Regions from separate parts of the Streptomyces sp. NBC_00536 genome, predicted to be linked through region 1. Evidence: riboswitches for the same ligand, from Rfam matches in the RefSeq annotation. Region 1 holds a riboswitch; each other region holds the start of a gene.
What was found. Region 1 has a riboswitch for cyclic di-AMP ahead of OHS33_RS27515 (M23 family metallopeptidase). Riboswitches for the same ligand answer to the same signal wherever they lie in the genome.
Positions count from the first base shown of each region.

Region 2: another riboswitch for cyclic di-AMP. It lies ahead of OHS33_RS14495 (transglycosylase family protein); the one in region 1 lies ahead of OHS33_RS27515 (M23 family metallopeptidase).
Region 3: another riboswitch for cyclic di-AMP. It lies ahead of OHS33_RS32075 (LysM peptidoglycan-binding domain-containing protein); the one in region 1 lies ahead of OHS33_RS27515 (M23 family metallopeptidase).
Region 4: another riboswitch for cyclic di-AMP. It lies ahead of OHS33_RS30460 (M23 family metallopeptidase); the one in region 1 lies ahead of OHS33_RS27515 (M23 family metallopeptidase).

Region 1 is NZ_CP107819.1:6,309,744-6,316,944, reverse strand. Features, by position in the region: gene OHS33_RS27530 (GNAT family N-acetyltransferase) at 1-776, opposite strand, end outside; gene OHS33_RS27525 (HPr family phosphocarrier protein) at 1,021-1,302, shown strand; gene OHS33_RS27520 (GntR family transcriptional regulator) at 1,516-2,181, opposite strand; gene OHS33_RS27515 (M23 family metallopeptidase) at 2,336-3,139, opposite strand; cyclic di-AMP (ydaO/yuaA leader) riboswitch at 3,152-3,309, opposite strand; gene OHS33_RS27510 (M16 family metallopeptidase) at 3,548-4,915, opposite strand; gene OHS33_RS27505 (M16 family metallopeptidase) at 4,936-6,297, opposite strand; gene OHS33_RS27500 (DNA gyrase/topoisomerase IV subunit A) at 6,485-7,201, shown strand, end outside.
Region 2 is NZ_CP107819.1:3,338,281-3,345,481, forward strand. Features, by position in the region: gene OHS33_RS14470 (NAD(P)/FAD-dependent oxidoreductase) at 1-531, opposite strand, end outside; gene OHS33_RS14475 (Ppx/GppA phosphatase family protein) at 956-1,897, opposite strand; gene OHS33_RS14480 (DUF501 domain-containing protein) at 1,894-2,445, opposite strand; gene OHS33_RS14485 (FtsB family cell division protein) at 2,500-2,982, opposite strand; gene eno (phosphopyruvate hydratase) at 3,073-4,359, opposite strand; gene OHS33_RS14495 (transglycosylase family protein) at 4,665-5,372, opposite strand; cyclic di-AMP (ydaO/yuaA leader) riboswitch at 5,375-5,545, opposite strand; gene OHS33_RS14500 (transglycosylase family protein) at 5,820-6,845, opposite strand; gene OHS33_RS14505 (cytochrome P450 family protein) at 6,960-7,201, opposite strand, start outside.
Region 3 is NZ_CP107819.1:7,505,007-7,512,207, forward strand. Features, by position in the region: gene OHS33_RS32065 (MFS transporter) at 1-298, shown strand, start outside; gene OHS33_RS32070 (beta-N-acetylhexosaminidase) at 327-2,006, shown strand; gene OHS33_RS32075 (LysM peptidoglycan-binding domain-containing protein) at 2,043-2,828, opposite strand; cyclic di-AMP (ydaO/yuaA leader) riboswitch at 2,833-3,045, opposite strand; gene OHS33_RS32080 (dihydrodipicolinate synthase family protein) at 3,334-4,236, opposite strand; gene OHS33_RS32085 (LysR family transcriptional regulator) at 4,333-5,271, shown strand; gene OHS33_RS32090 (S-(hydroxymethyl)mycothiol dehydrogenase) at 5,369-6,454, shown strand.
Region 4 is NZ_CP107819.1:7,116,683-7,123,883, forward strand. Features, by position in the region: gene OHS33_RS30440 (phosphorylase family protein) at 1-565, shown strand, start outside; gene hpnH (adenosyl-hopene transferase HpnH) at 571-1,602, shown strand; gene OHS33_RS30450 (aspartate aminotransferase family protein) at 1,599-3,005, shown strand; gene OHS33_RS30455 (tyrosine-protein phosphatase) at 3,024-3,830, opposite strand; cyclic di-AMP (ydaO/yuaA leader) riboswitch at 4,162-4,342, shown strand; gene OHS33_RS30460 (M23 family metallopeptidase) at 4,345-5,331, shown strand; gene OHS33_RS30465 (SGNH/GDSL hydrolase family protein) at 5,531-6,394, shown strand; gene OHS33_RS30470 (MBL fold metallo-hydrolase) at 6,532-7,201, shown strand, end outside.

The DNA.
Region 1 (7,201 bases):
CGTACGCCGAGCAGGGTGTCGGAGGTCACGGCGTGGTTGACGGCGTAGAGCGCGCCGTCGAAGCCGCTGTCGCGGAGGTTGCGCAGGGCGGCGGCGCCCACGCCGGTGCCGGTGCGGCTGGCGCCGATGACGGCGACGGAGCGGGGGGCGAGCAGGCGCTGGACGGAGCGGGCCTCGGCGCGCTGTTCGCGGGCGCGCTGGACGGCGAGCGACTCTGCGGTGGGTTCGAGGTCGAGGGTGAGGTGGACCGAGCCGTCCTCGAAGGTGCGCTTCTGCTCGTAGCCGACCTCCTTGAACACCTTGATCATCTTGACGTTGGCGGGCAGGACCTCGGCGGCGAAGCGGCGGATCCCGCGCTCGCGCGCGACCGCGCCGATGTGTTCGAGGAGGGCGGAGGCGACCCCGCGGCCCTGGTGGGCGTCCTGGACGAGGAAGGCGACCTCGGCCTCGTCGGCGGACCCGGAGGCGGGACGGCCGTCGGCGCCGATCCGGTCGTAGCGGACGGTCGCGATGAACTCGCCGCCGACCGTCGCGGCGAGGCCGACCCGGTCCACGTAGTCGTGGTGCGTGAAGCGGTGCACGTCCTTGTCGGACAGGCGGGGGTAGGGGGCGAAGAAGCGGTAGTACTTCGACTCGTCCGAGACCTGTTCGTAGAAGCTGACCAGGCGGTCCGCGTCCTCGGTGGTGATGGGGCGGATCCGGGCGGTGCCGCCGTCGCGCAGCACGACGTCCGCTTCCCAGTGGGCCGGGTACGAGGGGTCCGACGCGGTGGTCATGGGGCCACCCTAGAGCCTGCCTTGGGCGGATGGCGGGCGGGCGGCGGGCGGAGGCCGGGCGGGGCCGCGCCGGGGGCGCATCGGCCGGGCCGCGTGCGCGCGGCGCATTAGGCGAGCCGGGGCAAACCAGTGCAAGCTGGGGAGGGCCGAACGGCAGGCGGATTGGGGCCGAAGGTCGGCCGGAGCATTCGGAGTGCCGTGAGAGACTGGTCTAGACAACCGTAAGAACCTGAAGGGCATCACCATGGCAGAGCGCCGCGTCAACGTCGGCTGGGCCGAGGGCCTGCACGCTCGTCCCGCCTCGATCTTCGTCCGGGCGACCACCGCTTCCGGCGTCCCGGTGACGATCTCCAAGGCCGACGGCAACCCGGTCAACGCCGCGTCCATGCTCGCGGTTCTGGGCCTGGGCGCCCAGGGCGGCGAGCAGATCATCCTCGCGTCCGACGCCGAGGGTGCGGACGCCGCGCTGGACCGCCTGGCGAAGCTGGTCGAAGAGGGTCTGGAAGAGCTTCCCGAGACCGTCTGACCCGTCGGGCCCCCGGGGGTCCGGCCCACGCACCACCCACGCACCACACACGGCGGAGCCGTGGCCCCCGAATACCGGCGGCCACGGCTCCGCTGCTTTTCCCGGTTATCACCCGCCCCGGGCCATTTATCGCGAGTGCGCGCAGCGGTATATGACCGGGTCCCGATATTGCCACCGGCCGCAGCGATATCCGTCCTTTGTATACGGGTGTTGTTAAAGCCCGCCGCTCGCCATGTTTACGGCAGGTTGCGAAGTCCTCACGCGCAGCCGGTGCGCCCCCGCCGCGCGCTCCGCGTGCGCAGCGGTCAGCGCCCGGGCCCGCTCCGCGTCGCCGCGGGCCACCGCGTCCACGATCGCGCCGTGCTCCGCCCAGGACTCCACCGGCCGCACCGGGGCGTCCACGGCGTACATCCAGGCGACCTTGTGCCGCATCTGGGTGAGCAGCGCGATCAGGCCGGGGCTGTCCGAGGCCTGGGTGAGCGTCTCGTGGAACCAGCCCCCCAGCGCCCGCAGATCCTCCCCCTGGCCCCTCCTGGCCCGTTCCTGGCCCAGTCTGACCAGCCCCCGCAGCACTTTGAGGTGCGCCTCGCTGCGCCGCCGGGCGGCGCGGGCCGCCGCGAGGGGCTCCAGCAGTGTCCGGACCTCCAGGAGATCGGCCGCCTCCTGCGCGGTCGGCTCGGCGACACAGGCGCCCGCGTGCCGACGGGTGGTGACGAAGCCCTCGGACTCCAGGGTGCGCAGGGCCTCGCGGACGGGGACGCGGGAGACTCCGTAGCGGCGGGCGAGCAGCTCCTCGGTGAGCCGGCCGCCCGGGCCGAAGACCCCGGAGACGATGTCGTCGCGGATCGCCGTACAAACCGCGTGCGCGGGAATTCGCAAGACCGGACCTCCGCTGAATGTCGTTTCCGCCGATTCCATTGCCGCGACTCTATTGCAACACGCGATATTTTCCGAGGACAGGCGGAAATGAGCACAACGCGAAGACCCCGGCTCGGTGAGCCGGGGCCTTCGGGAAGTCTGTGTGCCGCGGAGATCAGATGCTGACGCCCTTGGAGCGCAGGTAGGCGACCGGGTCGATGTCCGAGCCGTACGACGGGCCGGTACGGGCCTCGAAGTGCAGGTGCGGACCGCTGGTGTTGCCGGTGTTGCCCGACAGGCCGATCTGCTGGCCCGCGGTGACCTGCTCGCCGACGGAGACGCTCAGCAGGGACAGGTGCCCGTACTGGGTGTACGTACCGTCGTTGTGCTTGATGACGATGTTGTTGCCGTAGGCGCCGCCGTCGCCGGACTCGACGATGACGCCCGCGCCCACGGCGTGGACGACGGTGCCCTGGTCGGCGTGGAAGTCGATGCCCGTGTGGCTGCCGGAGGACCACATGCCGCCGCCCGCACCGTACTGGGTGCTGACGTAGGAGCCGGTGATCGGCAGCACGAAGGCGTTGAGGCGCTTGCGCTCCTCTTCACGGTCCGCGCGCTCCTTGGCCTCGCGCTCGGCCTTGGCCTTCGCCTCGGCCATCCGCCTGGCCTCGGCGGCCTTCGTCTTCGCCTCGGTCTCGGCCTGCACCTTGAGGGCGGCGGTGTCGGCGGCGTTGCGCTGCGCGTCGGCCTGGGCCTCCAGGTCACCGGCGAGGGTGTCGGGGATGACGAAGGCGCCCGTGCCCGAGTCCTGAGGAGTGCTGTGGTGGTTGTCCGCGGCGAAGGCCGGGGCTGCGAGGGTGGCCGCGACGCCGGTGGCGGCGAGGGCGGCTATACCGGCGACGCCTGCGGTCTTCCGGCTCAGACGGCTGGAACCACGGTGCTTGCCGCCGGAGGTGGCACGAGAGCTGCCGAACGCCATGAAGGGGCTGATCCTTTCCTTCCCTCTCGCCTACCGGGTTAGCTGACGGGTTCGGAGCAGGAAGGTCTCCTACGGGCCCCCTCTTGCGAGGCGGGTCCGATTCACCCCAGGGACGGTGGGTCCCCGGCTCCCCAGGCTCGCGCCTGACGGGGACTCGGCGATCGCTGTCCGGTGCCGCGATTGCGGCGGTTACCACTGACGGACAGCACGCCCGACGCTAGGCGGATCATCAGTCAATCGCCAAACACACGAGCCCCATTGTTACCTACGTCACGTGACATAGAAGCAACCTCTCCGCCAAACGGACAAAAGGGGTTCCGGTGGCCAAGCCACCGAAACCCCTTTCGCGCACGTCGGTTCACGCCCGACGCGCGAGCGCCACGCGCCCGACGCACGACCTCCGCACGCTCAGTTGGCGACGACGCTCACGTCACCGATCCCGAGCGCGCGCACGGGCGCCTCGATCTGCGCGGCGTCGCCGACGAGCACCGTGACCAGACGGTCCACCGGGAAGGCGTTGACGACAGCCGAGGTGGCCTCCACCGTGCCCGTCGCGGCCAGCTGCGCATACAACTGCGCCTGGTAGTCGTCCCGCAGGCCCTGCTCGACCTGGTCGGCCAGCGTGCCCGCGACGGACGCCGCCGTCTCGAACTTCAGCGGGGCCACGCCCACCAGGTTCTGCACCGCCACGTCCCGCTCGGCGTCCGTCAGGCCGCCCTCCGCGAGGGTGCGGAGCACCTTCCAGAGGTCGTCCAGCGCCGGGCCCGTGTTCGGGGTGTCCACCGAACCGCTGATCGCGAGCATGGACGCGCCGGTGCCCTCGGCGGTGGAGCGCAGCACCTGCCCGAAGGCGCGCACGCCGTAGGTGTACCCCTTCTCCTCCCGCAGGACCTTGTCCAGACGGGAGGTCAGGGTGCCGCCCAGGCAGTAGGTGCCCAGCACCTGGGCCGCCCAGACCCGGTCGTGCCGGTCGGCGCCGATCCGCCCGATCAGCAACTGCGTCTGGACCGCGCCCGGGCGGTCCACGATGACCACGCGGCCCGTGTCGTCCGCGGTGACCGGCGGCACCGGGAGCGGCTCGGCGGCGTTGCCCGTCCAGGTGCCCAGGGTGTCCGCGAGCACGGCGTCCAGGTCGATGCCGGTCAGGTCGCCGACGACCACCGCGGTGGCCGTGGCGGGGCGCACGTGGGCCTCGTAGAAGGCGCGTACGGCCGTGGCGTCGATCCGGGCCACCGTCTCCTCGGTGCCCTGGCGCGGGCGGGACATCCGCAGCGTGGCCGGGAACAGCTCCTGGGAGAGCTGCTTGGCGGCCCGGCGCTGCGGGTTGGCCAGCTCGTGCGGGATCTCGTCGAGCCGGTTGCGCACCAGGCGGTCCACCTCGCTGTCGGCGAAGGCGGGGGCGCGCAGCGCCTCGGCGAGCAGGCCCAGGGCCTTGGCCAGCCGGGAGGCCGGGACCTCCAGGGAGACCCGGATGCCGGGGTGGTCGGCGTGCGCGTCGAGGGTGGCGCCGCAGCGCTCCAGCTCGGCCGAGAACTCCTCGGCGGAGTGCTTGTCGGTGCCCTCGGACAGGGCGCGGGCCATGACGGTGGCCACGCCGTCCAGCCCGGCCGGTTCGGCGTCCAGCGGGGCCGCGAGGTTGATCTCGACGGCCACCACCTGCTGGCCGGGCCGGTGGCAGCGCAGCACGGTCAGGCCGGTCGCCAGCGCGCCGCGCTCGGGGGCGGGGAACGCCCACGGCTTGGCCTCGCCGGGCTGCGGCTGGGGGTGGAAGGTCATCGTGACGGCTGCGGTGTCGCTCACTGCTCCGCCCCTTCGGTCTCGTCGTTCTCGGCGGCTACGTCGGCGTCCTCGGCGTCCTCGGCCGCGAGCGGCTCGTAGACGAGCACCGCGCGGTTGTCCGGGCGCAGCCGGGCCGCGGCCACGGCCTGGACCTCCTCGGCGGTGATGTCGAGGACGCGGCCGACGGCGGTGAGCGCCAGCTGCGGGTCGCCGAAGAGCACCGCGAAGCGGCACAGTTCGTCGGCGCGGCCGGCCACGGTGCTGAGCCGGTCCAGCCATTCGCGCTCCAGCTGGGCCTGCGCGCGCTCCATCTCCTCGGCCGTCGGGCCCTCGGCGGCGAACCGCGCGAGTTCCTCGTCGACGGCGGCCTCGATGTCGGGCACCTCGACCCCGCCGGAGGTCTTGACGTCCAGCCAGCCGAGCGAGGGGGCACCGGCCAGGCGCAGCATGCCGAACCCGGCCGCCACGGCGCTCTGGTCGCGGCGGACCAGGCGGTTGTGGAGCCGGGAGGACTCGCCGCCGCCCAGGATGGTCAGGGCCACGTCGGCGGCGTCGCAGTCGCGGGTGCCGTCGTGCGGGAGCCGGTAGGCGGCCATCAGGGCGCGGGCCGGGACCTGCTCGACGATCTCCTCGCGCAGCTGGCCGCCCATGGTGTCGGGCAGCGAGCCGTCGCGCGGCGGCTGCTTGCCGTCGTGCGCGGGGATGGTGCCGAAGTACTTCTCGACCCAGGCGAGCGTTTGCTCGGGGTCGATGTCCCCGACGACCGACAGGACGGCGTTGTTGGGCGCGTAGTACGTGCGGAAGAAGGTCCGCGCGTCCTCCAGCGAGGCCGCGTCCAGGTCGGCCATCGAGCCGATCGGGGTGTGGTGGTACGGGTGGCCCTCGGGGTAGGCGAGGGCGGTCAGCCGCTCGAACGCCGTGCCGTAGGGGACGTTGTCGTAGCGCTGGCGGCGCTCGTTCTTGACGACGTCGCGCTGGTTCTCCATGGACTCGTCGTCCAGGGCGGCCAGCAGCGATCCCATCCGGTCCGCCTCCAGCCACAGCGCGAGTTCCAGCTGGTGCGTGGGCATCGTCTCGAAATAGTTGGTGCGCTCGAAGCTGGTGGTGCCGTTGAGCGAACCGCCCGCGCCCTGCACCAGTTCGAAGTGCCCGTTCCCGGACACGCTCTTCGAACCCTGGAACATCAGGTGCTCGAAGAGGTGAGCCAGCCCGGTGCGGCCCTTGACTTCGTGACGCGAACCGACGTCGTACCACAGGCAGACCGCGGCGACCGGGGTCAGGTGGTCCTCGGAGAGCACCACGCGCAGGCCGTTGGCCAGGCGGTGCTCGGTCGCTGTCAGGCCGCCGGAGCCGGCCTGAGCTGTGGCCGTGTGACCCATGGGCATGTGGTCCCTTCGATCGCGATGTAGAGAATTCCGTCAGACCTGTCACTGTATGCAAGCGCGTCGGCCCCTGGAGAAGTTCCCGGGTCACTCCTGGGTCGGAGTCGGCGTTGTCGGTGCCTCGGGCCACAATGGTCCGCGTCAGACCCAGCCCCCATCACCATGGTTAAGGAGCCGCGCAGCGATGGCCCGCCGCAGCACGAAGACCCCGCCGCCGGAGGATTTCGAGGAGAAGATCCTCGACATCGACGTCGTCGACGAAATGCAGGGCTCCTTCCTCGAGTACGCGTACTCGGTGATCTACTCCCGCGCCCTGCCCGACGCCCGGGACGGCATGAAGCCGGTACACCGCCGCATCGTGTACCAGATGAACGAGATGGGGCTGCGCCCCGACCGCGGCTATGTGAAGTGCGCCCGCGTCGTCGGCGAGGTCATGGGCAAGCTCCATCCGCATGGTGACGCGTCGATCTACGACGCCCTCGTGCGCATGGCCCAGCCCTTCTCGATGCGCCTGCCGCTGGTCGACGGCCACGGCAACTTCGGTTCGCTCGGCAACGACGACCCGCCCGCCGCGATGCGGTACACCGAGTCCAAGATGGCCGACGCCGCCTCGCTCATGACGGAGTCCATCGACGAGGACACCGTCGACTTCACCCCGAACTACGACGGCCAGGAGCTCGAACCCGCGGTTCTGCCCGCGGCGTACCCGAACCTGCTGGTCAACGGCGCGTCGGGGATCGCGGTCGGCATGGCCACCAACATGCCCCCGCACAATGTGGGCGAGGTCATCGCCGCCGCCCGGCACCTGATCCGCTATCCGGACGCGGACCTGGAGGCGCTGATGCGCTTCATCCCGGGTCCGGACCTGCCGACCGGCGGCCGGATCGTGGGCCTGTCCGGC
Region 2 (7,201 bases), 3.0 Mb from region 1:
CGCGCCGGCGAAGCCGCCGCCGACGAAGACGAAGGTGAGGGCCTTGCGGCGGACGTCCTCGTCCGTCGTGGACTCGGCCTTGTCGAGCTGTTCAAGGACGTGGTTGCGCAGGCCGATGCCCTCTTCCACACCCTTCATGCCGATGCCCTGTTCGGCCAGGCCGGGGATCGGGAAGGTGCGGGAAACGGCGCCGAGCGCGATCACCAGGTAGTCGAAAGGCAGCTCGTACGCCTCGCCCACGAGCGGCGTGACGACGGCGACCTTGCGGTCCTGGTCGATGCTGGTGACCCGGCCGGTGAGAACCTCTGCCTTGGGCAGCACGCGTCGCAGCGGGACGACGACGTGCCGAGGCGAGATGCTGCCTGCGGCCACTTCGGGGAGGAAGGGCTGGTAGGTCATGTACGAGCGCGGGTCGACGACCGTGACGGTCGCCTCGCCGTAGCGCATCTTCTTCAGAATGCGCTTGGCTGCATACAGACCTACGTACCCACCGCCTACAACGAGGATCCTGGGACGCTCCGTGGTGCTCATGGAACGAGTATCCAGCACCCACAGGGGGGACGCTCGTGAGCCCCTTCACAAGGTGCTCAGACCCCTCTGTTACACTGCGCGGCCCACGTGACGGAGGTCATGTCACGAAGGGGGAACCACCGCGTGTCGGGAGACGTTGTCCACCCGCTCTGAACTGGCCCTCAGGCCTATCGACGGGGTAGACCACGCCTCTCGTGGATACCTACGGACCGAGCGTGGGAGCGTCCACGATTCAAACGAACACCCCCACGAAACGGGTCTGACGGCCTCGAAAACCTGTCCAAACGCCCTTCACCCGGCCCGTCGGCCTTCTTTTCCTTGTGAAGAACTTCACGAACTTCGTGTGGACGACGGGCCTTTCGCCCCCCGAACACCCCCCGAAGGGCCCCCCAAGGGCCCCCGGAAGGCTCCCCGAAGAGGCCCCTCAGGCCGCCGACCAGCAGATCCCGTCGAGGATGTCGTGTTCCGAGACGACGACCTCGTGGGCGCCGGTGCGCTCCATGATGGCGAGCAGGACGAGGGCGCCCGCACCGATGACGTCGACCCGGCCCGGGTGCATCACGCCGATCCGCGCGCGCTCCGCGTGCGTCAGGGTCAGCATCCGCTCGCTGATCTCCCGGACCTGCTCGTACGGGATCCGGCTGTGGTGGATCGCCTGCGAGTCGTACTCCGCAAGGCCCAGCGCGATGCCCGCGACCGTGGTCACCGAGCCCGCCAGGCCCACCAGGGTCCGCGCCTCGGCCAGCGGCACCGTCTCGGCCGCCAGGTCCAGCGCGGCCTCGATGTCGGCCCGTATGGCGGCCACCTGCTCCTTGGTCGGCGGGTCGGTGACGACCCCGTCGACGACCAGGTGGCGCTCGGTCATCCGGACGCAGCCCACATCGACCGAGCGGGCGGCGCGCACGTGCTCCTCGCCGACCACGAACTCGGTGGAGCCGCCGCCGATGTCCACCACGAGGTACGGCTTCGCGAGGTCGTCGCGGCCCGTCAGCTCCTTGGTGGCGCCGGTGAAGGAGAACTCCGCCTCCTGGTCGCCGCTGATCACCTCGGGCTCCACGCCCAGGATGTCCAGGACGCCGCGGACGAAGTCGTCCCGGTTCTCCGCGTCGCGCGAGGCCGAGGTGGCCACGAAACGGATCCGCTCGGCGCCCAGCTCCTTGATCACGGCGGCGTACTCGCGGCAGGCCGCGAAGGTGCGCTCCAGGGCCTCCGGGGCCAGCCGGCCGGTCTTGTCCACGCCCTGGCCGAGCCGGACGATGGTCATCCGCCGGTCCAGCTCGATCAGCTCGCCGGTCTCCGGGGTGCAGTCGGCGACCAGCAGGCGGATGGAGTTCGTACCGCAGTCGATGCCCGCGACCCGGGTCACGAGGCGTCCTGCGGCTGCTGCTCGGTCTTCTCCGCGCACGGGGTGACGCAGGCGCCCTTGGCCCACCACTCGGGGAGCATCGCGAGGGCCTCGTCGCCGAAGGGGTTCACGCCCGGTCCGGCGGCCAGCGAGTGGCCCACCAGCACGTGCAGGCACTTCACCCGGTCGGGCATGCCGCCCGCGCTCGGGAAGCCCTCCAGGACCTCGATCGCGTCGCGCCGGGTGATGTAGTCCTCGTGCGCGGCCCGGTAGGCGGCGGCCAGCTCCGGGTCCGTGGCGAGCCGGGCCTGCATCTCCTTCATGACGCCGTTGGCCTCCAGCGTGCCGATGGCACCGGCGGCACGCGGGCAGGTCAAGTAGTACAGCGTGGGGAACGGCGTGCCGTCGGGCAGCCGCGGGGCGGTCTCGACCACGTCGGGCTGCCCGCAGGGACAGCGGTGCGCGATGGCGCGCAGTCCGCGCGGCGGGCGGCCGAGCTGCTGCTCGAACGCGGCGATGTCCGCGTCCGTCGGCTCGGTCCGTGCGGTCTGGGGCGGGGGCGTCTGCATGCCTGGGATGCGTCTTTCAGTCAGTCAGTCAGTAAAGAGGTCGGTCGGTGAACGTCAGTCGGCGGGGCGGTCGGCCTTGTCGATGCCGTCCCAGACGTTCGAGTACCAGGGCCGGTCGGCCGTCGCCGTACCGGTGCGGCGGTGCTCCGCGGCCTCGGAGTCGACCATGGTGAAGCCGATCTCCCCGGGGCGCACGTAGTGCAGGTGTCTGCGCGCCTGCTGCTCCGCGTAGGCGCGGTCCTGCCAGCGGGCCTTCTCGTCGCGGAGTTCGTCCAGCCGCTTGCGCGCCCGGTCGGCGGCCTGCTGCTGGTCGGAGATCTCCGAGCGCTGCGAGACGTACTGGCGCATCGGGTACGCGAGGGCGACGACCAGCGTACAGAGGACGAGCACCAGCAGCGCGGCCCGGCCGGTCAGCCGGCTGCGCCGGACCTGACGCCGCGACTGCGAGCGGTAGACGTGGGCGGCGGTCCGCTCACCGAGCTGTTTGAGCCTGGTCGCGGTCGAGAAGGTGGAGAACCGGTCCCGGTTCCCGGCCATTGACTCCGCCTCCCCTTGAGCGCGCACAGCAATACGTCCCCGCACACGGTACGGGACCGAGCGCGGGGACGTACGGAGGCTGAGCGGTGATCAGCCCTTGAAGCGCGGGAAGGCGGAACGGCCCGCGTACACCGCGGCGTCGTCGAGGATCTCCTCGATGCGCAGCAGCTGGTTGTACTTGGCGACGCGGTCCGAGCGGGCCGGGGCGCCGGTCTTGATCTGACCGCAGTTCACGGCGACGGCGAGGTCGGCGATGGTGACGTCCTCGGTCTCGCCGGAGCGGTGCGACATCATGCACTTGAAGCCGTTGCGCTGGGCCATCTCGACGGCGTCCAGGGTCTCGGTCAGCGAGCCGATCTGGTTCACCTTGACGAGCAGGGCGTTGGCCGAGCCCTCTTCGATGCCGCGGGCGAGGCGCTCGGGGTTGGTGACGAAGAGGTCGTCGCCGACGATCTGGACCTTGGTGCCCAGCTTGTCGGTGAGGGTCTTCCAGCCGGCCCAGTCGTCCTCGTACAGCGGGTCCTCGATGGAGACCATCGGGTACGCGGAGACGAGCTCCTCGTAGTACTCGGTCATCTCGGCGGCCGAGCGGGACTGGCCCTCGAACTCGTACTTGCCGTCCTTGTAGAACTCGGACGCGGCGACGTCGAGCGCGAGCGCGATGTCCTTGCCCGGGACGTAACCGGCCTGCTTGATGGCCTCGACGATGAGGTCGAGCGCGGCGCGGTTGGACTCCAGGTTCGGGGCGAAGCCGCCCTCGTCGCCCAGACCCGTGGAGAGGCCCTTGGTGTGCAGGACCTTCTTGAGGGTGTGGTAGACCTCGGCACCCCAGCGAAGGGCTTCGGAGAAGGACTCCGCGCCGATCGGGGCGATCATGAACTCCTGGATGTCGACGTTGGAGTCGGCGTGCGACCCACCGTTGAGGATGTTCATCATCGGAACGGGCAGCAGGTGCGCGTTCGGTCCGCCGAGGTAGCGGAAGAGCGGGAGGTCCGAGGCCTCGGACGCGGCGTGGGCCACGGCCAGGGAGACGCCGAGGATCGCGTTGGCGCCCAGGGAGCCCTTGTTGTCGGTGCCGTCCAGGTCGAACATGGCCTGGTCGATGAGGCGCTGCTCGGTGGCGTCGTAGCCGACGAGCTCCGGGCCGATCTGCTCGATCACGGCGAGGACGGCCTTCTCGACGCCCTTGCCCAGGTAACGGTTGGGGTCACCGTCACGGAGCTCGATGGCCTCGAAGGCACCGGTGGAGGCGCCGGACGGAACAGCAGCACGGCCGGTGCTGCCGTCGTCGAGGCCAACCTCGACCTCGACCGTGGGATTGCCTCGGGAGTCCAGGATTTCCCGGGCTACGACGACGTCGATGGACGGCACGAGCATCTCCTTCTGGGATGTGACGCTGAGTGTGCTGGGTGTGCGGTGGCGTGTCAGGCCGTGGGATGGCCTTGCCGCTTAGAGCCTAACCGGCTCCGGGCGCTCGGCCAGCCGACCAACCGGTCCGTGGGACGAAAAAGGGTCGGAATACCCCTCTTACGGGACATAGGACAGGGTTTACGGGACATGGGGCACGGCTTGCGGGACATACGGCGAGGCCGGCGGCCGTCAACGGGCCCGGCACGCACCACCGCCCGGCGCGTGAGGGGATACGCGCCGGGCGGTGGGAGGAGCGAGTGTTACCGCGGGATTCAGCTGAGCTTCAGCTTCTGCCCCGGGAAGATCAGGTCCGCGTCCTTGACGATGTCCTTGTTCAGCTCGAACAGCTGCTGCCAGCCGCCCTTGACGCCGTTCGCCTGGGCGATGGTGCCGAGCGTGTCACCGGACTTGACCTCGTAGGAGCCGTTGCCCGTCTTGGGGGCCTCGGCCGACGGGGCCTGCTTGGTGGGGGCCGGGGTCTCGGCGCGCTCGGAGCGGGTGACCGGCGCCTCGGCGCGCTTGGTCTCCTGCTTCGGCTCGGCCTTCTTCTCGACCTTCTTCTCCGGCTTGGTCTGCTTGGGGGTCTCGGCCGAGCCGCCGTTGTAGGCGGCGTTCGACAGGCCCACGCCACAGGACGGCCACGCGCCCTTGCCCTGGCCCTTGAGGACCTTCTCGGCGATGGCTATCTGCTGCGACTTGGAGGCCTGGTTGGCCTGCGCGGCGTACGCCTTGCCGCCGTACGCGGCCCACGTGGAGGACGAGAACTGCACGCCGCCGTAGTAGCCGTTGCCCGTGTTGATGGACCAGTCACCGCCGGACTCGCAGGCGGCGACGGCGTCCCACTGGGAGACGGTCGCGGCGCTCGCGGCGCCCGCGGTCATCAGCGGAGCCGCCACGGCGACACCGGCGACACCGACGAGGGTGACGACACGGGTGGCCTTGGAGGCGCGACGGTGCTTGCCCTTGCCGGAAAGCAGCATGGTTTTCTCCTCACCGACGCCTGCGAAGTGAGCTGTCGGGTTCGGGCGGATGAGTTGCCCGGCCGCGCACCGAGGTGCGCGTCTTAACCCCAAGCCGGTCGTGACCATCTCTCAATGGCCGGTTCCGGCACTTACCTTGGTTCCCCCGCTCCTGCCTTCGGCGCTTGCGCGACGTGTTCCCTCCGTCCGCCGGCAGGATTCGGCGATGCGGTCGAAGGAGCCCGCGGTGGCGGGCGATTCAGAAGGTAGACAGGTCTCTCCCCGATGTTCAAGCGCGGGACATCGGGGAGAAACGGGCCCTACTTGCGCTCTCGGGAGGGGTGTTTGCCCAGGTGAGAGCGGGGTTTTGGACAGTCACCGACCAGGACACGCCAGTTGGACGGAAGAGATGCATGTCTCACTTGCACGAATGGGACATACAAGGCGATCTCCACGCCCGAAGTGCCCCTATTTCTGGCTTAGATCGAGATTCTGCCCCGGGGTGATGAGGTCGGCGTCATGGCCGATGACCTGCGAATTGGCCTCGTAAAGGGCATTCCAGCCACCCTTGACTCCCGTGGCCTTCGCGATGGCCGTCAGGTTGTCGCCGGACTTGACGGTGTACGTCGGCTCCGACGCGGTGTCAGAGGTGACGGGCGCCTCGGCGGCGGGCGTTCCGCGGTGCTTTCCACCGGCTCCGGCCGTTTCGCCCTGCGCGGCGGCCGTGGAGCCCGAGGGCGCCGCCGGGTTCACGGGGGCCGGGATGCCCGACGGGGAAGTCGTCGGACCGGACGGGAGCGTGGAGCCGCCGGGTACGGACGGAGCGGTCGTGCCCGTGGACCCGGTCGGGGTGCCCGGGCCGCCGGTCTCCGGCGCCGGGGGCGGCATGACGGGCAGTCCGGACGTCAGCGGGGTCTCCGGCACCGGCGGGAGCGTCTTCGGCGGCGCGGTGGGCGTGGTGGTCGCCCCGGGGATGTGTCCCGTCGAGGTCGGCGTCGAGCCGGGGGCGGGCGCACCGGCGAGCGAACCGGGCGCGGGCGACTCCTCGGGCCGTACCGGGCTCGGCGCGACGGAACCGGAATGTCCGGGCGAGCCCGGGTCGACGGTGGCCTTGGGCCCGCCCCGGGTAAGCCCGGAGGACTCCCCGCACAGCGGCCAGGCCTGCGGCCCCTGCGAGGCGAGCACCCGCTCGCCGATCGCTATCTGCTGCGAGCGGCTGGCGAGGTCGGGGCGCGCGGCGAACTCCAGCCCGCCCGCGTTCTTCCACTGCTCCTGGGTGAACTGGAGTCCGCCGTAGGACCCGCTGCCGAAGTCGGCGCTCCAGGTTCCGCCGCTCTCACACTCGGCCACCTTGTCCCAGGTGGTGGTCTCCGCCGCGTTCGCGCCGGTGGCGGCGAACAGGGGCAGAGCGAGTGCGGAGCCGGCGACTCCGGCGGTGACGACGAGTGCGGGGACCTGGCGGGGGCGTCTGTGACGGCCGTTCCCGGAACGCATGAGGGTGGACCTTTCGCGTGGCGGCGGGGGGCGACGCGAACCTAGCCGGGTTCGAACGCATGTCACAAGTCGATGATGCGCAGATCACGTCAAGGTCACAGAGTTGACTTTGCGTCAGTTGGGGCGCTCCGGAGAGGCTTCCTCCGCTTCCGGAACGTTTGGGGTTGTGAAGCGGACCGGAAGCGTGCGCAGGCCACGCATGATCAGTCCGCCGCGCCAGCGCAGCTCCTCGGGGGGAACGGCGAGTTCCAGATCCGGCAGACGCGTCAGCAAAGTCGCGAGCGCCGTCTGGCCCTCCAGCCGCGCCAGCGGAGCGCCCAGGCAGTAGTGGATTCCATGCCCGTATCCGAGGTGCT
Region 3 (7,201 bases), 1.2 Mb from region 1:
GGTGCTCGACCAGGCCGCGGGCGCCCCCACCCTGGCCTCCGCGGTGAACATCGGCGCCTTCAACCTCGGCAACGCCCTCGCCGCCTGGCTCGGCGGACTGGTCATCGCGGGCGGCTTCGGCTGGACCGCCCCGAACTGGGTCGGCGCCGCCCTCGCCGCCTCCGCGCTGGTCCTCGCCCTGGTCTCCGGAGCCCTGGAGCGCCGTACGGCACGCAGCGGACGCGTGGTCGCGGCGGGCGCCGGGGTGGGCGCAGGGGTGGGAGCCACCGCCGCGGAAGCGCCCGTCCGGGTCGCGTAGCGGGCCGCCCGGTGGGAGGTTGGTGACCATGGCGCGAACCGGGAAGACGAGCGGAACCGGGCACATACGTACCGCCGGGGCCATACGCACCACCGCGACGGCCATCGCCGTCGCGGTGGCCGCGCTCGCGGTGCCCGGCTGTACGTCGGCCCCCGCGAGCGGCCGTACGGGCGCGGCCTCCGCCGCGAGCTCACCGGCGGCCCCCGGCAGCCCGGACCCGGCGACGTCCAGCGCCCCCGCCCCGTCACCGACCCGCAGCTACCCCCTCTCCACCGCGCCGCAGACCATCCCGGCCGTCCGCACCTTCGAACCCGCCCGCGGCCCCGGCTGGAAACCCGCCCCGCAGGCCCGGGTCCTCGTCGCCCCCGCGAACGCGGCCGCCCTCGCCGACGAGGGCCGGGCGCTCGCCCGGGACCTGAAGCTCGGCTACGCCGAAGACGGCGGCCCGGCCCGGCCCGGAGACGTGGAACTCGCCCTGGGCGCCGCCCCCGCGGGCGGGGCCGAGCCCGTACCCGAGTCGTACACCCTGACCGTCCGAAACGGCGGCGTCCGCATCACCGGCCCCGACGACGCCGGGGTCTTCTACGGCACCCGCACCCTCGAACAGGCCGTCCGCGCCGCCGGATCCATCGGTGAGGGCACGGTCAAGGACGCGCCGGACCGCCCCCAGCGCGGCCTGAACCTCGACATAGCCCGCAAGAACTTCACCGCCCCGTGGATCGAGGACCGGCTGCGCGAGATGGCCGACCTCAAACTCAACCAGCTGGGCCTGCACTTCTCCGACGACCAGGCCTTCCGCATCGCGTCCGTCAGCCACCCCGAGATCGTCTCCGACCCGCACCTCACCCAGGCCGAGGTGCGCGGGATCGTGAACCTCGCGCGCAGCCTGCACATCGAGGTCGTCCCCGAGATCGACTCGCCCGGACACCTCGGCGCCGTCCTGCGGGCCCACCCCGGCCTCCAGCTGCGGGACGCGGGCGGCCGGGCCGTCAAGGGGGCCGTGGACATATCCGACCCGGCGGCCGCCCGGCTCGTGGACGAGCTGCTGCGCGAGTACCTGCCGCTCTTCCCCGGAGCGCACTGGCACGTCGGCGCCGACGAGTACCAGGCGCTGGTGGTCAAGGACCCCCAGGCCTCCTTCCCGCAGCTCGCGGCGGCCGCCCGGAAGCGGTACGGCGCCGGGGCGCGCGTGTCGGACCTGGCCACCGGCTGGCTGAACGACCGCGCCGCCGTGGTCCGCGGCGCGGGACGCGTGCCCAAGGCGTGGAACGACGGGTTCTTCACCGGGGGCGCCGCCACGGCCGCGCGGGACCTCGAAGTGGAGTACTGGACGGGCAAGGAGATCGGGGCCCGGCCGCCCCTGGAGTACCTGCGCGAGGGCCGCCCCGTGGTCAACCTCAACGACGAGTACCTGTACTACGTCCTCGGCGAGCCCAACGACTTCACCTACCCGACCGGGCGCCGCATCTACGAACAGTGGACCCCGCTCGTGCTGCGCGGCACCGAGCCGGTGCCCGCCGGCTACGCCGCGCAGATCCTGGGCGCCCGGCTCGCCGTCTGGTGCGACCTGGCCGGATCCCAGACCCAGACGCAGGTCGCCGACGGGATCCGGCTGCCGCTGGCGGCGCTCGCCCAGAAGGTCTGGGACCCCCGCGCACCGCAGCCGACGTGGGATCAGTTCACGGCCCTCGCCGACCGGCTGCGCTGAACCGGACGGAAACGGACCGAACGGACCGAACGGAACTCAGTAGGCGCTGTTGACGTTGTCGATCGAGCCGTAGCGGGCGGCCGCGTAGTTGCAGGCGGCGGTGATGTTCGCGACCGGGTCGTAGGAGTCGGCCGCCGTGCCGGGTACGTGGTACGCCCGGAAGGTGGGGTCGATGACCTGGAGGAGGCCCTTGGAGGGGATGCCCGCCGCCGCGTTGGAGTCCCAGTTGTTGATGGCGAGGGGGTTGCCCGAGGACTCGCGCAGCACATTGCGGTGGATTCCGTCGTAGGTACCGGGAATTCCGTGCTGGGCCATGATCTCCAGCGACTGGCGGATCCAGCCGTCGAGGTTGTTGGCGTAGAGGGTCGTGGGCCGCGCGGAACGGTCGGCCGCGGCCGTGGAATTGCGGCTCGCCGCGAGGGTCTTGGCGGTGGCCGCCGCCGAAGTCGCCTTTGCCGGGCCGCCGATGGTCAGCGTGATTCCCGGGCGGATGACCGAGGGGTCGGAGCCGATCACCGAGCGATTGTCCTCGTACAGCTTCTTCCAGCCGCCGCTTACGGAATGCGATTCCGCGATCTTGGAAAGGGTGTCGCCGGCCACCACGGAATAGGATTTCGGTGCGGCGGCCGCCGGGGCGGTGGCCTTCGCGCCGGTGGCCTTCGCGGTGGTCGTGGAGGCCGTGGTCGCGGTCGGCTGCGCCGCCTGGGCGCCGGAAGCGCTGATCAGGGGGAGAGCGAGAGCGATGCCGCCGGTGCCCGCGACAGCGAGCAGTCGGGCCAGCGGGCTGGTCTTGGGACGGCGGTGCTTGCCCGATGCGGACATGGCGAATTCCTCTCCGTCGCCTGCGAGGTGAGCTGTCGGGTTCGGACGGGAGCTGTCCGGCCGCGCCGTTTCTCCGCACGGTCCGGACATGCGTGAGGCATGACGGATACGTGCGTGTCAGTGGTGCGACTTCACCCCGAGCCGGTCCGGATCGATGATCCGGATCAGCGGCCTACCTGGTTCCCCCGCTCCTGCCGTACGTGAGTGGGATGGGTTCCCGGGCGGCGGCAGGATTTGGCGGTCCACCCGGATTGCGGTGACCGTAGGCGAGGGCCGAGGCGATGGACAAGGGCTTGAATTCCACGCAGTGATCGGTATATCGATACCGATCTACGGAATTCCTTCCGCCCGGCCGGGGCGGGGAATGCCTAAGGGCATTGCGGCGTCCGGAATTCGGCCTTCCGGGGCCGCCCCGGGGGCTGTGGCGGCGCCGCCGCCCGCGTGACTCACATCACCGGCGCGGCGCCCGTACCCTACATGAGGGCAAATCGCCCATGCATGCCCCTTAGGGAATTTCCGCGAGCCTGCGCAGCGCTTCCAGCGCCTCCCGTACCGAGGCGGCGGAGGCCGGCAGCAGCGGCAGCCGGACGTCGGGGGTCGGGATGCGCCCCTGCGCGTGCAGCACCCCCTTCAGCACCACCGGATTCGGCTCGGCGAACACCGCCGCCGACAGCGGCGTCAGCGCGTGCCCCAGCACCCGCGCGCCCGCCGCGTCGCCCGCCCGCCAGGCCCGCGCGAGGGCGGCGAAACGGTCCGTGGCCAGATGGGCCGAGGCCAGGATCCCGCCGCCCGCCCCGAGGGCCAGCATCGGGGAGACGTACGCGTCGTCGCCCGCCATGACCGTGAACCCCTCCGGCAGATCGCCGAGCAGCGCCACCGCGTCCTGGTCGACAGCGCCCGCCGCGTACTTGACCCCGATGACCCCGGGCAGCGCCCCGATCGCCCGCAGCGCCGGGGCGTCCAGCGGCTGACCCGTCCGGTACGGGATGTGGTAGACGATCAGCGGTACGGGACTGACCGCCGCCAGCCGCTCGAAGTGGGCCAGCACCCCCGCCGCCGCGGGCCGTACGAACGACGGCACGGTCACCAGCGCGGCCCGGACCTCCGGCCACCGCCGCAGCCGCTCCAGCGCGGCCTCGCTCGCCCGCGTACCGCTGCTCCCCGCCCCGACGCTCAGATGCGCCCCGCGCTCCCGGCAGACCCGGGCGCACACCCCGGTCACCGCGTCCCGTTCCGCCGCGTCGAGAGCGGCGGCCTCGGCGGTCGTGCCGAGGGCGACGATGCCGGTGGCGCCCGCCGCGAGCACCTCGTGGGCGAGCGCCTCCAGGGCGTCCAGGGCGACGGCCCCGGACGCGTCGAAGGGGGTGACGAGCGGTACGTGGATCCCGCGGAGGGGGGTCTGAGTCATGTCCTGTGTCATGTTTTGCGCCATGGGGACGAGGGTGGCCCGGCCCCGAGCCCCGGGTCCAGTTCGCATTTCCGTCCCCACCCGTAAGCTGAGCCGATGCTCGACGTACGCCGCCTGCGCCTGCTGCGCGAACTCGCCCGCCGCGGCACCATCGCCGCCGTCGCCGAGGCCCTGTCCTTCAGCCCCTCGGCCGTCTCCCAGCAGCTCTCCGTCCTGGAGCGCGAGGCGGGGCTGGCGCTGCTGGAGCGCACCGGCCGCCGGGTCCGGCTCACGCCCGCCGGCCAGCGCCTGGTCGGGCACGCCGAAGCGGTGCTGGAGCGCCTGGAGCGGGCCGAGGCGGATCTCGCCGAGGCCCGTGGCGGGCTGGCGGGGGCGCTGCGCGTCGGCGCCTTCCCGACCGCGACCCGGGCCCTCGTCCCGGCCGCCCTCGTCGCCCTCGCCCGGCGCCACCCGGCCCTGGAGGCGATGGTCCGAGAGACCGACCCCGCCGCCGTCGCGCACGCCCTGCGCGCCGGTGACCTGGACGTGGCGCTGGTCCACGAGTACGACTTCGTCCCCGGGCCCGCGGAGCCGGGGCTGGACAGCGAGCCGCTGTACCGGGAGGCGATGTACCTCGCGGAACCGGCGCCCGAGTCCGTACCCGTACCCCCAGCGGCCCCCGCCGCCGATCAGGGCGCGGTCCTGCGGGCCCATCGTGACGCCCCCTGGATCACCGCGACCTCCGGCACCCTCTGCCACGCCATGACCGTGCGGGCCTGCCAGGCCGCCGGTTTCACCCCGAGGGAGCGGCACCGGGTGGACGAGTTCGCGACCGTGCTGGCCCTGGTCGCGGCGGGGCAGGGGGTGGCCGTCGTACCGCAACTCGGCGTGCCGGTCCGGTCCGGCGTGCCGGGGGTGCCCGGCGTACTGCTCACGCGGCTGCCGATGGAGCGGCGTACGAACATCGCCTTCCGCAGCGGGTCGGCCGCCCACCCGGCCGTCGCCGCCTTCACCGTCGCCCTCCGCGAGGCGCTGCCGCCGGAGTTGGTGCCGTGACCGGAAACATGACACAACCACCCCACCGGGTCACCCGCGAGGGCCCCGCCGTGTACGTTCGCAGCACGGGACGGATCACACGAGAGTGGGGTATGACGTGACGCATCGCGTACGAGGGGTCATCGCACGGAGCAAGGGCGCGCCGGTGGAGACGACAACGATCCTCGTGCCCGACCCGGGGCCCGGCGAGGCGCTGGTCCAGGTCCAGGCCTGCGGGGTCTGCCACACCGACCTGCACTACCGCGAGGGCGGGATCAACGACGAGTTCCCCTTCCTCCTCGGCCACGAGGCGGCCGGAGTGGTCGAGGCGGTCGGCCCCGGCGTCACCGATGTCGCCCCCGGCGATTTCGTCATCCTCAACTGGCGTGCCGTGTGCGGCAGTTGCCGGGCCTGTAAGCGCGGGCGCCCCTGGTACTGCTTCAACACCCACAACGCCACCCAGCCCATGACCCTGGAGGACGGCACCCCGCTCTCCCCGGCCCTGGGCATCGGCGCCTTCGCCGAGAAGACCCTGGTCGCCGCCGGGCAGTGCACCAAGGTGGACCCGGCTGCCTCGGCCGCCGCCGCCGGACTGCTGGGCTGCGGGGTGATGGCGGGCCTCGGCGCGGCCATCAACACCGGCAACGTCGGGCGCGGCGACTCGGTGGCCGTCATCGGCTGCGGCGGCGTGGGCAACGCGGCCATCGCCGGGGCCCGGCTGGCCGGCGCGGGCCGGATCATCGCGGTGGACCTGGACGACCGCAAGCTGGAACAGGCCAAGGGGCTGGGCGCCACCCACACCGTCAACGGCGCCGCCGAGGACGTGGTCAAGGCCGTCCAGGCGCTGACCGGCGGCAACGGCGCGGACGTGGTCATCGACGCGGTCGGCCGCCCGGAGACCTACCGGCAGGCCTTCTACGCCCGGGACCTGGCCGGCACCGTGGTGCTCGTCGGCGTCCCCACCCCGGAGATGAAGCTCGAACTCCCGCTCCTGGATGTCTTCGGCCGCGGCGGCGCCCTCAAGTCCTCCTGGTACGGGGACTGTCTGCCCGAGCGCGACTTCCCGCTGCTGATCGACCTCTACCTGCAAGGCCGCCTGGACCTCGACGCCTTCGTCTCCGAGACCATCGCACTCGACGAGGTCGAAGAGGCCTTCGCCCGCATGCAACGCGGCGAAGTCCTCCGCTCGGTCGTCCTCTTCTGACCCCGCCTCCCGTGGCCGGGCCCGGTGCCGGGGCGGGGCCGACCCCCGCCCGGCCGGGATCCGCGCCGGGGACCCGGGGGCCCGGAGCCCGGTCGTGAGCAGGCGGTAGCCGCTCCGGTGCCTCCGGCGGCGCCTCAAACGCCGGCGAGGCTGAAAGGGTGCCCCCGATCCGGATCCGGACCGGGGCAGAGCCCAGGGCCGACCATGTAAGCCCCGCCGGCGTTTGAGGCGCCGCCGGAGGCGCCCGGGCGGTCACTGTCTGCTCCTGGCCGGGTCCCGGGCGTGCATCGCGGCTGCCTGTTACTGGCGGGGTCCGGGGGGTGTCCCTTTCAAGCCTCGCCGGCGTTTGAGGCGCCGCCGGTGGCGCCCGGGCGGTCACTGCTGCTCATGGCCGGGCCCTGAGTGTGCACTGCGGCCGTCTGCCTCCGGCGGGGTCCGGGGGGTGTCCCTTTCAAGCCTCGCCGGCGTTTGAGGCGCCGCCGGAGGCGCCCGGGCGGTCACTGCCTGCTCATGGCCGGGCCCTGAGTGCGTACTGCGGCCGTCTGCCTCCGGCGGGGTCCGGGGGGTGTCCCTTTCAAGCCTCGCCGGCGTTTGAGGCGCCGCCGGTGGCACCCGGGCGGACACCGCCCGCTCACCGTCAGGCCCCCGAGCACCGGCCGCCGGACGCTCCCGGCGGGGCCCGGACGGTGCCCGTAGGCCCGTACTAGACTCGGCCCGGCCGCCGTCTCCGTCGCGGCCAGGACGGAC
Region 4 (7,201 bases), 810 kb from region 1:
CGCGCCCGAGGAGCACGCGGTCCTGCGCACCGGCATGGGCCCGCGCGCCGCCGAGCGGGCCGTGGCCCGCGCGCTGGCCGCACCCCGGATGAGCGGGGCGGCCGTACTCGCCACCGGGTTCTGCGCCGGGCTCGTCCCGGGCATGCACCCCGGCGACCTCGTGGTCGCCGAGGAGACCAGGGACCCGCGCGGCGCCGTCGGCTGCCTCGCCGCCGGGCCCCTCGCCGAGGCGCTGGCCCGGGCGGCACCCGGCCGGACCGTCCACACCGGCCCCCTGATCGGCTCCGACCACGTCGTCCGCGGCCAGGAGCGCGCCCATTTGCGCGCCACCGGCGCCATCGCGGTCGACATGGAATCGGCGGCCACCCTCTGGACCGCCGCGCACACGGGGGACCACGCCGGGCTCCGCCCGGTTGCGGCCGTCCGGGTGATCGTGGACGCTCCGGAGCATGAGCTCGTCCGTATCGGCACCGTACGCGGTGGAATATCGGCTTTCCGCGTATTGCGTGCGGTACTGCCCGCATTTTATGAATGGCACCGTTCTTCGCTGCTCCCCAGGAGGTGAGCCAGATGGCCATGCCGTTGCGACAGTCCATCAGGGTCGGGACGTATCTCATCGAACAGAAGCTCCGCAAGCGTGAGAAGTTCCCGCTCATCGTCGAGCTGGAACCGCTCTACGCCTGCAACCTGGCCTGCGAGGGGTGCGGGAAGATCCAGCACCCGGCCGGGGTGCTCAAGCAGCGCATGCCGGTGGCCCAGGCGGTCGGCGCCGTACTGGAGTCCGGCGCGCCCATGGTGTCCATCGCGGGCGGCGAGCCCCTGATGCACCCGCAGATCCACGAGATCGTGCGGCAGTTGGTGGCGAAGCGGAAGTACGTGTTCCTGTGCACCAACGCGATGCTGCTCCGCAAGAAGATGGCGAAGTTCACCCCGTCGCCCTACTTCGCCTTCGCCGTCCACATCGACGGCCTGCGCGAACGGCACGACGAATCCGTCGCGAAGGAAGGCGTCTTCGACGAGGCCGTCGCGGCCATCAAGGAAGCGAAGAAGCGCGGGTTCCGGGTGACCACGAACTCCACCTTCTTCAACACCGACACCCCGCAGACCATCATCGAGGTGCTCAACTACCTCAATGACGACCTCCAGGTCGACGAGATGATGATCTCGCCCGCCTATGCCTACGAAAAGGCCCCCGACCAGGAACACTTCCTGGGCGTCGAACAGACCCGGGAACTCTTCCGCAAGGCATTCTCGGGCGGAAACCGGCGCCGCTGGCGGCTGAACCACTCCCCGCTCTTCCTGGACTTCCTGGAAGGCAAGGCCGATTTCCCCTGCACCGCCTGGGCCATTCCCAACTACTCGCTCTTCGGCTGGCAGCGCCCCTGCTATCTGATGAGCGACGGGTACGTGCCGACGTACCGGGAACTGATCGAGGAGACCGACTGGAGCAAGTACGGCCGCGGAAAGGACCCGCGCTGCGCGAATTGCATGGCGCACTGCGGGTACGAACCCACCGCCGTCCTCGCCACCATGGGCTCGCTCAAGGAATCCCTGCGGGCGGCCCGGGAGACGGTGGGGGGCAACTGGGAGAAGCGGGTATGACGGCCGCCGCGGGGGGCCCGGGCAAGGAGTTCGACCTGGGCTCCCTGCTGGCCGAGCGGGGTGGCGAGCGGTACGAACTGCACGCCCGCCACCTCAACCACCAGCTGCCCCGGATGCTCCACACCATCGGCTTCGACAAGGTCTACGAGCGGGCCGAGGGCGCCCACTTCTGGGACGCGGAGGGCAACGACCACCTCGACATGCTCGCGGGCTTCGGCGTCATGGGCCTGGGCCGTCACCACCCCGTCGTCCGGCGGGCCCTGCACGACGTGCTCGACGCGCAGCTCGCCGACCTCACCCGCTTCGACTGCCAGCCGCTGCCCGGGCTGCTGGCGGAGAAACTGCTCTCGTACAGCCCGCACCTGGACCGGGTCTTCTTCGGCAACAGCGGCACCGAGGCCGTGGAGACCGCGCTCAAGTTCGCCCGATACGCCACGGGCCGGCCCAGGATCCTCTACTGCGACCACGCGTTCCACGGGCTCACCACCGGCTCCCTGTCGGTGAACGGGGAAGCGGGCTTCCGGGACGGGTTCGCGCCCCTGCTGCCCGACACGAAGATCGCGCTCGGGGATCTGGCGGCCCTGGAACGCGAGCTGAAGCGCGGTGACGTGGCCGCCTTCGTCGTGGAGCCCATCCAGGGCAAGGGGGTGCAGGAAGCCCCGCCCGGGTTCCTGCGCGCCGCGCAGGAGCTGCTGCACCGTCACAAGGCGCTGCTCATCGCGGACGAGGTGCAGACCGGCCTCGGCCGGACCGGGGAGTTCTACGCATACCAGCACGAGCCCGGGGTGGAACCGGACCTGGTGTGCGTGGCCAAGGCGCTGTCGGGCGGCTACGTGCCGGTCGGGGCGACCCTGGGCAAGGACTGGATCTTCAAGAAGGTGTACTCGTCCATGGACCGGGTGCTCGTGCACTCGGCCAGTTTCGGCTCCAACGCGCAGGCGATGGCGGCCGGGCTCGCGGTGCTCTCCGTCATGGAGAACGAGTCGGTGGTGGCCAACGCCCGCGCCATGGGCGACCTGCTGCGCGGCCGGCTCGCGGCGATGGTGGACGAGTACGAGCTGCTGCACGAGGTGCGCGGCCGGGGGCTGATGATCGGCATCGAATTCGGCCGCCCGTCCTCGCTCGGCCTGCGCAGCCGGTGGACCATGCTCCAGGCGGCCCGCAAGGGGCTCTTCGCGCAGATGGTCGTCGTGCCGCTGCTCCAGAAGCACCGGATCCTGACCCAGGTCTCCGGTGACCACCTGGAGGTGATCAAGCTCATTCCGCCGCTGATCGTGGACGAGGCGGACGTGGACCGCTTCGTGGGCGCCTTCCGGGAGGTCATGGACGACGCCCACGGTGGCGGCGGGCTGATGTGGGACTTCGGCAGGACCCTGGTCAAGCAGGCCGTCGCGAACCGCTGACGGCCACATCCGGTCCGGTCAGTCCAGGAGGCGGTCGCGCAGCCGGACGAGGGTCTCGGGCGTGAGCCCGAGGCCCTCGGCGAGGTAGCGGTCGGTGCTGCCCCAGATCTCCTCAAGGGTGTCGAAGGCCGCGTGCAGGTACTCGGCGCGGGCGTCGAAGAGCGGGGCGAGCAGCTCCATCACCTCGGGGGAGCGGGCCTCCTCCGACTCGCTGCTGCGGCGCACCTTGTAGCGGCGGTGCGGAGCGTTCGACTCCAGGTAGTCCGCCACGATCGCCTCGCGCTCGACGCCGAGCGCGAGCAGGGTGACGGCGATAGAGAGCCCGGCCCGGTCCTTCCCGGCCGCGCAGTGCATCAGGACCGGGACCTCGTCCCGGACGAGCGCCTGGACGACCTGGCGGTGCTCCGCGGTGCGGGTCGTGACGATCTCCCGGTAGGAGTCGGACATCCGGCGGGCGGCCTTGCCGTCACCGAGCACCTGGCGCAGCTGGTCGAGGTGGCCGTCACGGACCATCCGCCAGAACTCCTTGCCGTCCGCCGGGTCGGAGAGCGGGAGGTTGACGTTGCGGACGCCGGGCAGTTCGACGTCCGGGCCTTCGAGGGCGTGGTCGGCGGAGTTGCGGAAGTCGAAGATGGTGTGGAGTCCGAGCGAGGCGAGGAATTCCGTATCGGTATCGGTGGCATGTGCCAGATGTCCGCTTCGGAAGACCTGTCCCGTTCTGACCCTCCGTCCGTCCGTGGCCGGGAGCCCGCCCACGTCACGGAAGTTGCGCACTCCGGTCAGCTCCGGCTCCGTGGGCGGGGCCTGGGGTATCTGCTGGGTCACGAGGACTCCTCCGTATCGTCGCGCGCGTCTGCGGCATGTCCGGATTGCACTGGTTGAGCGCAACTTGCCATAAGGGGCGGGGAGATCGGGCCGGTCCCCGTGAGCCAGATCATACGGTGACCGTGAGTGTGTGATCGCGAAAGCCGAATTGCCTTGCGGGGGCGGCTGTTGCCGATTGCGATTCGACGGAGGGTGACCGGAATTCCGTTGATCCCTCACCCGGCCGTTTCTCTTGGGGAATTCGTGGCTTGTTCCACGGGGGCCGGACGGAATACCTTCGCGTCGACCCGGATGGACCGCCTAATCCTGCCACCATCCGACACCGCACCCGACGATCCACGCGCCCGGCAGGAGCGGGGGAACCAGGTAAGCCGCCGTCCCGGATCCGATCTCCTCGGTCTTCTCGACGAGATCTTCCTCCGGGCGGCTCGGGGTGAAGCCGTACGCAAAACGGCCGGACATCTCCAGTCCGAACCCGACAGCTCACCTCGCAGGCGACGGAGAGGAATTCGCCATGCCCGCAAAGGGAAAGCATCGCCGCCCGAAGTCCGCCTCGATCACCCGCGGATTCGTCGTCGCGGGCACCGGAAGCGCGGCGCTCGCGCTGCCGCTGATGGGAGCCGCGGGCGCGCACGCCGCCACCGGCACGACGGCCACCACGGCCGTCGCCCTCCCGGCCCAGGTTCGCCCGGCGCAGGTCCCGGTGGCGCTCCGGGCCCCGGCCGCCGCCCCGCAGGCCTCCACGGTGTACACCGTGGTTCCCGGCGACTACCTCTCGAAGATCGCGGCCGAGCGGCACCTGAGCGGTGGCTGGCAGCGGGTCTACGAGGACAACCACGAGGCGGTCGGCTCCGATCCGTCGCTGATCCACCCGGGCCTGAAGCTGACCCTGGGCGCGCGGGCGCAGGAGCAGACCCCGGCCCCGGCTCCGGCCGAGCAGTCCGCCGAGGAGCCGACTCCGGCCGACTCCGGCCCGGCCGACTCGGGTGCGGAGGACTCCGGTACGGGCGACTCTGGTACGGCGGACGCTGGTACGGGCAGCACGGGCAGCACGGGCAGCCAGGCCACCGGATCCGGCACCGGCACCGCCTCGGCCGCCGGGTTCGTCGCCCCGGTCTCCGCCTCCATCACCACCCCGTACCGCCAGAGCGGCAGCATGTGGTCCAGCGGCTACCACACCGGCGTCGACTTCGCCGTGGGCACCGGCACCACCGTCCACGCGGTCGGCGCGGGCACCGTGGTCTCCGCGGGCTGGGGCGGCGCGTACGGCAACGAGGTCGTCATACGGCACGCGGACGGCCGCTACTCGCAGTACGGCCACATGTCCCAGCTCTCGGTCTCGGTCGGCCAGAGTGTCTCCGCGGGCCAGGCCATCGGCCTCTCCGGCGCCACGGGCAACGTGACCGGCCCGCACCTGCACTTCGAGATCCGCACGGGTCCCGGCTACGGCACGGACATCGACCCGCTGGGCTACCTCCGCTCGAAGGGCGTGAACGTCTGACGGCGCCCGCCGCCAGGGCGAGGGGGGCCGGGGCCCTAGGGGGGACCCGGCCCCCTTTCATGCCCCCGTTCACCTCGCCCCTTCAGGGACCTGACGCACTCCTCACTTATTCCTTACCGACCGGGTGGTATAGATCACGGTCCGTCAAGGCCTGGCTACGGTGGCGTAGGTCACGCCCTGGGGTGAAGGATGTCTTCTCGTGGCAGCGACGACAGCGATGACGACGAAGACGACGGCAAAGACGACAGCACAGACGACGGCGCAGGCGACGGCGCAGGCGACGGCACTGAAGACGGCTCTCCAGGGCATCGGCTCGTACGCGGCGATCGGGGACAGCTTCACCGAGGGTGTGGGGGATCCGGGGCCGGGGGACATTTTCGTGGGCTGGGCCGACCGGCTCGCCGTGCTCCTGGCGGACCAGCGCGAGGAGCACGACTTCCGGTACGCCAACCTCGCCGTGCGGGGCAAGCTCCTGGACCAGATCGTGGCGGAGCAGGTGCCGCGGGCCAAGGAGCTGGCACCCGACCTGGTCACCTTCTGCGCCGGGGGCAATGACATCATCCGGCCCGGGAGCGACCCCGACGACGTGGCGGAGCGGTTCGAGGCCGCCCTCGCCGACCTCGTCGGGTCGGTCGGGCAGGTGATGATCACCACCGGTTTCGACACCCGCGGGGTGCCGGTGCTCAAGCACATCCGGGGCAAGGTGGCGACGTACTCGGCGCACGTGCGGTCCATCGCCGACCGCTACGGATGCCCGGTGCTCGACCTCTGGTCGCTGAAGTCCGTACAGGACAGGCGGGCGTGGGACGACGACCGGCTGCACCTCTCGCCCGAGGGGCACACCCGGGTCGCGCTGCGCGCCGCCCAGGTGCTGGGGCTGGAGGTGCCCGCGGACCCGGACCAGCCGTGGCCCCCGCAGCAGCCGCGCGGCTCGGCGGAGGTCACCCGGGACAACATCCAGTGGGCGCGGGAGTACCTCGTCCCGTGGATCGGCAGGCGACTGCGCGGGGAGTCCTCCGGTGACCACATGGAGGCGAAGCGTCCGGACCTGCTGCCGCTGTAGCGGGGGCGGTCGCGGGGGGACCTGAACGCCGGGGCGCGAACGCCGGGGGCGGGAAGCGGAATCCTTCGGGGGCGGTGCGCGTTGGGATGGTGGTAGAACGTACGACCAGCCCTGCTCACTTCCTCCCTGGAGGCGCCTTGACCGGCTCCGGCCCCGGCTCCCGTCCCTTGCGTCCTCGGCTGCGAGCCCTGCGGCCCGAAGCCTTCGGCGCGGATCCGTCCGGCGCGCGGCTGGAGCGGATCCTGCGCTCGCCGAACTTCGCCGACGGCGTCTTCCAGAACCCGGTCGGGGCCAGGACCAGGCCCTCCGGATCGATGCTGGAGTTCGCCAAGATCTATTTCCACAAGGAGCAGCGGGTCCGGCGCAATCCCGGCGCGCCGGTCCCGGTGCACCCGACCACCCTGGCCGATCTGGCGAAGCCGCCGGTCAGCGGCCTGCGGCTGACCTGGATGGGACACTCCACCGTCCTCGCGGAGATCGACGGGCGCCGGGTGCTGTTCGACCCGGTGTGGGGAGAGCGGTGCTCTCCCTTCCCCTTCGCCGGCCCCAAGCGGCTGCACCCGGTGCCGGTGCCGCTGGCCGCTCTCGGTCCGGTCGACGTCGTGGTGATCTCGCACGACCACTACGACCACCTCGACCTGCCGACGATCAAGGCCCTGGCCGGTACGGACACGGTCTTCGCGGTCCCGCTCGGCGTCGGCGCGCACCTGGAGCACTGGGGTGTCAGAGCCGACCGGCTGCGCGAACTGGACTGGAACGAGACCACCAAGGTCGCCGGACTGTCGCTGACCGCGACCCCGGCCCGGC